2 linked regions of the Mesorhizobium japonicum MAFF 303099 genome follow. The protein of the gene in region 1 interacts with the protein of each later gene in a pairwise test. Links are inferred from orthologs where the notes say so. Each region holds a gene or a part of one and is shown on either strand. Other genes may lie near its edges. The genes, in order: cysE and cysK.

Region 1 (3,111 bases):
GGATCACTGAGCAGCGCTCGATGGTCTGCGGCCAGCGCCAGCATCGCCTCGATATGGGCGAGGTTGTGATAATGGCGATCCTCGGCTCGGTAGAGCGCCGAGAGTTCCTGTTTCAGCAGTTCGTCGATCAAGGGCTGGTCTTTCATTTTCGTCATCCGCCCAGTTAATCGATCTCAGCCTCTTCGAGCCAGTCACTTCGAACCCTTGCATGGGCCGGGGCTCTGAGGAATGTTGCCGGTCCAGGAATATCCAACCCAGGAGGCTGACATGACCAATACGTCCGGCAGCGAGAACCCTAGACCGGGGACGATTGACATGAAGCTGGAGGCCGTCATCATCGCCGTTGCGGATGCCGACCGGTCCAAGCGTTTCTACAGCGGCCTGGGTTGGCGGCTCGACGCGGACTTCGTCGTCGGCGATGCCTTTCGGGTCGTGCAGTTCACGCCCCAGGGTTCGCCGTGCTCGATCCATTTCGGCAAGGGCCTGACATCAGCCGCGCCGGGCTCGGCGAAGGGACTGTATCTCGTGGTGTCCGATATCGAGGCGGCGCATGCCGAACTCGTGGCGCGCGGCGTCGAAGCGAGCGAGGTGTTCCACCGCGCGGGGCCCGGGCAGCCGGCGATCAGCGGCAGGCATCCGGAAGGGCGCAGCTATTCATCCTATGTCACGTTCAGCGATCCGGACGGCAACAGCTTCATACTGCAGGAAATCACCCAGCGACTGCCTGGACGCGTGGATCCCACCGACACCCTATTCACGTCGTCGCGCGAGCTTGCCGCGGCGCTGCGCCGTGCGGCGGCGGCACATGGCGAACACGAGCAACGAACCGGCGGACAGTATGACGTGAACTGGCCCGACTGGTATGCCGAATATATGGTGGCGGAACAGGCCGGCACGCCACTGCCGACTTGAACCGAGGTCCATCGCAGCGCGGTGTCATCGGCACCGCGCTGACCTTGAGCCCGCCATTAGATCGTCCGGGCGGCTGGGCGCGGAAGGCCGCTTCTGACGGCTCGGCGATCAAGGGTTCGTTTTCCATGGCTGCTTGAATTCCTGCGAACCAAATCCATTTGACACAGCACTAAGGAAAATTGAGTTCAATCATGCTATGATCTGGCTTATATGTGCGGCCGGACAACAGGCAAGCCAGCAGGACGCAGGACGAGACGTCGATGAACAGCATCAGCATTTCCCGCCATAGCGCGTTGCAGCCGGTCGATCCGATCTGGCGTTCGATCCGCGACGAAGCGATGGACGCGGTCAACCGCGACCCCCTGCTGGCCGCTTTCCTCTATTCGACGATCCTCAACCAGGAGAGCCTGGAAGAGGCCGTCATCCACCGGATCGCCGAGCGGCTTGCCCATCAGGATATCGGCTCCGATCTGATCCGCCAGACCTTCAAGACCATGCTGGCCGACGACAAGGAATGGCCGACCACTGTGCGTGTCGACATCCAGGCCTATTACGACCGCGACCCGGCTTGCGACCGTTTCATCATGCCGGTGCTCTATTTCAAGGGCTTTCACGCCATCCAGACCCACAGGCTGGCGCATTGGCTGTGGAATCAGGGCCGCAAGGATTTCGCGCTCTATCTGCAAAGCCGCTCGTCCTCGGTCTTCCAGACCGACATCAACCCGGCCGCGCGGATCGGCAAGGGCATCTTCATCGACCACGCCACCGGCCTCGTCGTCGGCGAGACCGCGGTCATCGAGGACGATGTGTCGATCCTGCATGGCGTGACGCTGGGCGGCACCGGCAAGGCTGGCGGCGACCGCCATCCCAAGATCCGCCGTGGCGTGCTGATCGGCGCCGGCGCCAAGATTCTCGGCAATATCGAGATTGGCCATTGCTCCAAGGTCGCCGCCGGGTCGGTGGTGCTGTCGCCCGTGCCGCACAACAAGACTGTGGCCGGCGTGCCGGCCCGCGTGGTCGGTGAGACCGGCTGCGACCAGCCTTCGCGCCAGATGGACCAGCTCCTGCCGTCGCAGTCGATGGACCAGGTGGTCAGCTTCGATATCTGATTTCAGCGCCGGCGCGCCGTCCGGCGCGATTGCGATTTTGCCCGGCGGCGCTGCCGCTTCCGGTGCAATACGGCTGGCTTGCCTTTACATCGCCATTGTCGACGTGCCAGAAGCGCCCTTCAAACCAGCAAGCCCGATGATCGGAGAAGACTGTCGAAGCCGGACGAAATCAGAAAGCTGGACGCCTATTTCAAGCGCGTCTTCCAGAACCCCAAGCTTGAGGTCAAGGCACGGCCGCGCAAGGAAGATTCGGCCGAAGTCTATGTCGGAGACGAATTCCTTGGCATCGTCTTCAAGGACGAGGACGACGGCGACTATAATTTCTCGATGGCGATCCTCGACATCGATCTGGGCTGAGCTCGTATCAAATGGCAGGCCGCGCCTGACGCGGCCTGCCATTGTCTCTCAATGTCCGGTCTTCAGCATTCGCCCGGCCTCTGCCATCATCGCCGCGTCGAGTGCCTGCCAGTCGCCAAGGAATTCCTTGGGAAAGCGGTAAGTGAGGCTGAGATCGTCGCCGACATGGACGTCCCGTTCGCACGGCGCCAGCGATTGACCGGCATTCGGCCCGCTCAGGCAGCGGGCCACGAAAGGGTCCTTTCCCGCCCGCTTGCCGACCACCAGCACCTCGTTCAGATAGCCTGATTTCTCGTTGAAGCCGTAGACCGTCGTGCCGCCCGCTCCCGGAACGCCGGGCTGGACGATCAGCGCGCTGTAGATCGGCGCAAACCGGCCGCTCATGTCGCGCGACATCATCTGCTGTTCGAAGGACAGGAAGATGATGCTTCTGTTGGCTTCCGAGTGATTGAAATCGTCGCGGGCCGCCTCACTGTACCCGTCCATCTGGGGATAGCGCAGATAAAGGTCGAGACGCGAAGCGACGCCGTCACGCCGGGCCTGTTCGAAGCGGATGAAATTGGCCGGCACGGAAATCACATTGTTGCCGATCACGACCCGGCGCACCGTCGTGTCGTCGGTGTATCCGGCCATGGCGATGGCATGGCCGAACCATTTGCCGCCAAGGCTGATCGCCACCGACAGCAAGGCAAGTGCGGCGAAGGCATAGAACACCCGCTTCATCAGCGTGGAA
Region 2 (3,220 bases), 3.5 Mb from region 1 along the record:
GTGTTGAGCGTCTTCAGCAGCGGATGGTCGCGCAGCCTGGCCCAGAGACGTTCAATATCAGGCCATGCCGCCCGCGCCGTGCCGATGTCGGGATGCCAGGCCACAAGCATGACGAGATAGATGTCGGCCAGCGACATCTGGTCACCAACCAGCCAGTCACGACCCTTCAGTGCGGCATCGAGGACGGCGAAGCCACGGTCCATCTCGGCGATTGCCGCCTGCTTGACGGCTTTCGTGCCGTCGGCGTCGGCCGTGTAGCGATGGGCGTAGTAGAACCGCAGCACCGCCGGGTAGAGCACCGACGACATGAAGGCCATCCAGCGCAGGAAATCGGCGCGGGCAGGCGCATTGACCGCTGGCGCGAGGCCTGCATCGGGATGGCGCTCGGCGAGCAGGATGCAGATCGCGGCCGATTCGGTCATCGAGCTGCCGTCCGGCAAGGTCAGCACTGGCACCTGGTTCAGCGGGCTGATGTCGAGGAAGGCCGGATCGGGGCGGTCGGATTTCGGCACGTCGATCTGCTGGAATGGTGCGTTGGCCAGCGCCAGCGCCGCCTCGACGACGAAGCCGCCGCTGCCGGGACGGGTATAGAGCTTGTACATGAAATTCTCCCCTGGTCCGCGCAAAGCGGACCGGGGCGATATGATCCGGAAGCAGGGTTCTGCTCAAGCCGGGTCACAGGCGCCACGGGAGGATTTTTCAGCGGGCCAGGAAAGACACCACCAACTTCGTCATTCTAGGGCGGAGCAAGGAGCGAAGCGACGCGCGCAGACCCTAGAATCCATGCCGTGACGTCTCCACGTCACGACGTTGCAGATATTGTCTCGAAGAACACTAGCTCCGCTAATTTCGACGAGACGCAGCGGCGGAAGACAAGCATTCTGGACCGTGGCATTCCTCGGCCCCGGTCACGGCATGGATCCCAGGGTTCTACGCGACGGAGCTTCGCTCCTGCTTCGCCCTGGGATGACGACCGGGAGGGGCCGCTGAGGCCAATCTTCGAGGTACGAACGCCTAAGCCCCCAGCCCCTCGAACAAGATCGTCGACAGGTAGCGCTCGGCGAAGTCGGGGATGACCACGACCAGGGTCTTGCCCTTGTTCTCCGGCCGCGAGCCGACGACGATTGCCGCCTGCAGCGCCGCACCCGACGAGATGCCGACCGGCACCCCTTCGAGACGGGCGACGAGGCGGGCATTGGCGACGGAATCCTCGTTGGAAACCTTGATGATCTCGTCATAGATCGTGGTGTCGAGGATTTTTGGTGCGAAGCCGGCGCCGATGCCCTGGATCTTGTGCGGGCCGGGCTGGCCGCCCGACAGCACCGGCGAGGCTTCCGGCTCGACGGCGACGACATGCAGCGAGGGCTTGAGCTTCTTCAGCACCTGGCCGACGCCGGTGATGGTGCCGCCCGTGCCGATGCCGGCGACGAAGATGTCGACCTCGCCCTGCGTGTCGTTCCAGATCTCCTGCGCTGTCGTCTTGCGGTGGATTTCCGGGTTGGCGGGGTTTTCGAACTGCTGCGGGATAACGGCATTGGGGATTGTCGCGGCCAGCTCGTCGGCCTTGGCGATGGCGCCCTTCATGCCTTTCGGCCCTTCGGTCAGCACCAGTTCGGCGCCGAGCAGCGCCAGCATCTTGCGGCGCTCGACCGACATCGTTTCGGGCATGGTCAGGATGAGCTTGTAGCCCTTGGCGGCGGCGGCGAAGGCAAGCGCGATGCCGGTGTTGCCCGAGGTCGGTTCGATCAGCGTCGTCTTGCCGGGCGAGATCTTGCCGGCCGCCTCCAGCGCCTCGATCATCGCCACGCCGATGCGGTCCTTGACCGAGGCGATCGGGTTGAAGAATTCGAGCTTGGCCACGAGATTGGCGACAACCCCCTTCTCCTTGGCGAATTTGTCGAGCCGGACCAGGGGCGTGTCGCCGATCGTGTCGGTGATGGAACTGTAGATGCGGCCGCGGCCGGGGACGCGGGCGGAGGTGACGGGCTTGTTCATTGGTTTCGCTCCCAGGATTTCAGGCAAGTGGCATTGCAGCCGGCAAGATAGGGCTTTCAGCCGCGCAACATAAGCTGTCGGCCGGAAATATCCGAGTGGGGCCTGTGTCTAAAACGCCCTTGTCCCGGAAAAGCATTTCACGGGAAAGCCTGGCCCCGGAATGTTTTGGCTGAAAGCGTGCTACTGACGGGCCGCGATCGCTGCCGCGGCGCCCACCATGAAGCCGGCGGCGGTGCGGTTCAGCAGCTTCAGCGCGCGCGGCGATTTCAGGAACCAGCGCGCCTTGGCGGCGAGCGCCAGGTAGGGAACCAGTACGACGAACAGCACGACCACCGTCAGCGCGGCGAGAATGCCGTAATCGGCCAGCGTGATCGTCTTCAGGTCGACGATGGTCGGGGTGATCGCCAGGTAGAAGATCATCGTCTTCGGATTGCCGAGCGTGACGGTGAGGCCGGCGACAAAGCTCGACACCAGTCCGCCCTTGCCCTTCCTGGCTTCGACCGTCTCGGGCGTGATGCCGGCGGTCCAGAAACGCCAGCCCAGAAACGCCAGATAGGCGACGCCGGCCCATTTGATGGCGAGGAACACCATGCCGAAGGTCTGCGCGACGAAGGCGAGGCCGAGCACCACGGCGGTCAGGTAGGTGAGGTCGCCCAGCATCAGGCCAAAGGACATGGCCAGCGACGAGCGGAAGCCGGAGCCGAGCGCCCGCGCGACAAGCGCTGTGACGCCGGGGCCAGGAATGGCGGCGGCGATGCCGAGTGCGGCACTGTAGGCGAGGAAGCCGGTGAGGGTCATGGCGAGTGGTCCTGGATCAGGCGATCCTTTTCGCATGGAACGGGCCAGGGTTGAATTCCCTGGCAGCCGGATTCTATTGCACCAGATACCGCGCCATCCGAGTAAGATCCCTCAGGACCGGCCGCCATCATAGGTCACGCGCCAGATCGAGCCGTTGCCATCCTCGGTCATGATCAGCGCGCCGTCATGGGCCACCGCCACGCCCACCGGCCGGCCCCAGACCTCGCCGTTGGAGACGACGAAGCCGGTCATGAAGTCCTCATACTCGCCGGTCGGCTTGCCGTCCTTGAACAGCAGGCGGACGATTTTGTAGCCGGTCCTGTTGCCGCGATTCCACGAACCGTGCAGGGCGACGAAGGCATCGCCCCGGTATTCCTTGGGAAAACCGCTGTCGGCGGGCAAATCCTTGCGGTCGTAGAATGCGATG

What was found.
Region 2: the proteins of cysE (region 1) and cysK interact in binary tests that used the Escherichia coli proteins (3 or more experiments, as listed by UniProt). The link is inferred for Mesorhizobium japonicum MAFF 303099 from one-to-one orthologs.

The regions. Positions count from the first base shown.
Region 1 is NC_002678.2:120,808-123,918, forward strand. The notes cover bases 306-3,096. They hold cysE (serine O-acetyltransferase), read left to right. Parts: upstream 306-1,172; coding sequence 1,173-2,021; downstream 2,022-3,096. Other genes in these bases: MAFF_RS01745 (VOC family protein), read left to right, coding at 306-912; MAFF_RS01755 (DUF3126 family protein), read left to right, coding at 2,172-2,378; MAFF_RS01760 (hypothetical protein), read right to left, coding at 2,427-3,096. Outside these bases: MAFF_RS01740 (HD domain-containing protein), read right to left, coding at 1-146; more of MAFF_RS01745, read left to right, coding at 268-305; more of MAFF_RS01760, read right to left, coding at 3,097-3,111.
Region 2 is NC_002678.2:3,661,766-3,664,985, forward strand. The notes cover bases 6-2,905. They hold cysK (cysteine synthase A), read right to left. Parts: upstream 1,996-2,905; coding sequence 1,015-1,995; downstream 6-1,014. Other genes in these bases: MAFF_RS18985 (glutathione S-transferase family protein), read right to left, coding at 6-602; MAFF_RS18995 (LysE family translocator), read right to left, coding at 2,176-2,793; MAFF_RS19000 (PQQ-dependent sugar dehydrogenase), read right to left, coding at 2,905-2,905. Outside these bases: more of MAFF_RS18985, read right to left, coding at 1-5; more of MAFF_RS19000, read right to left, coding at 2,906-3,220.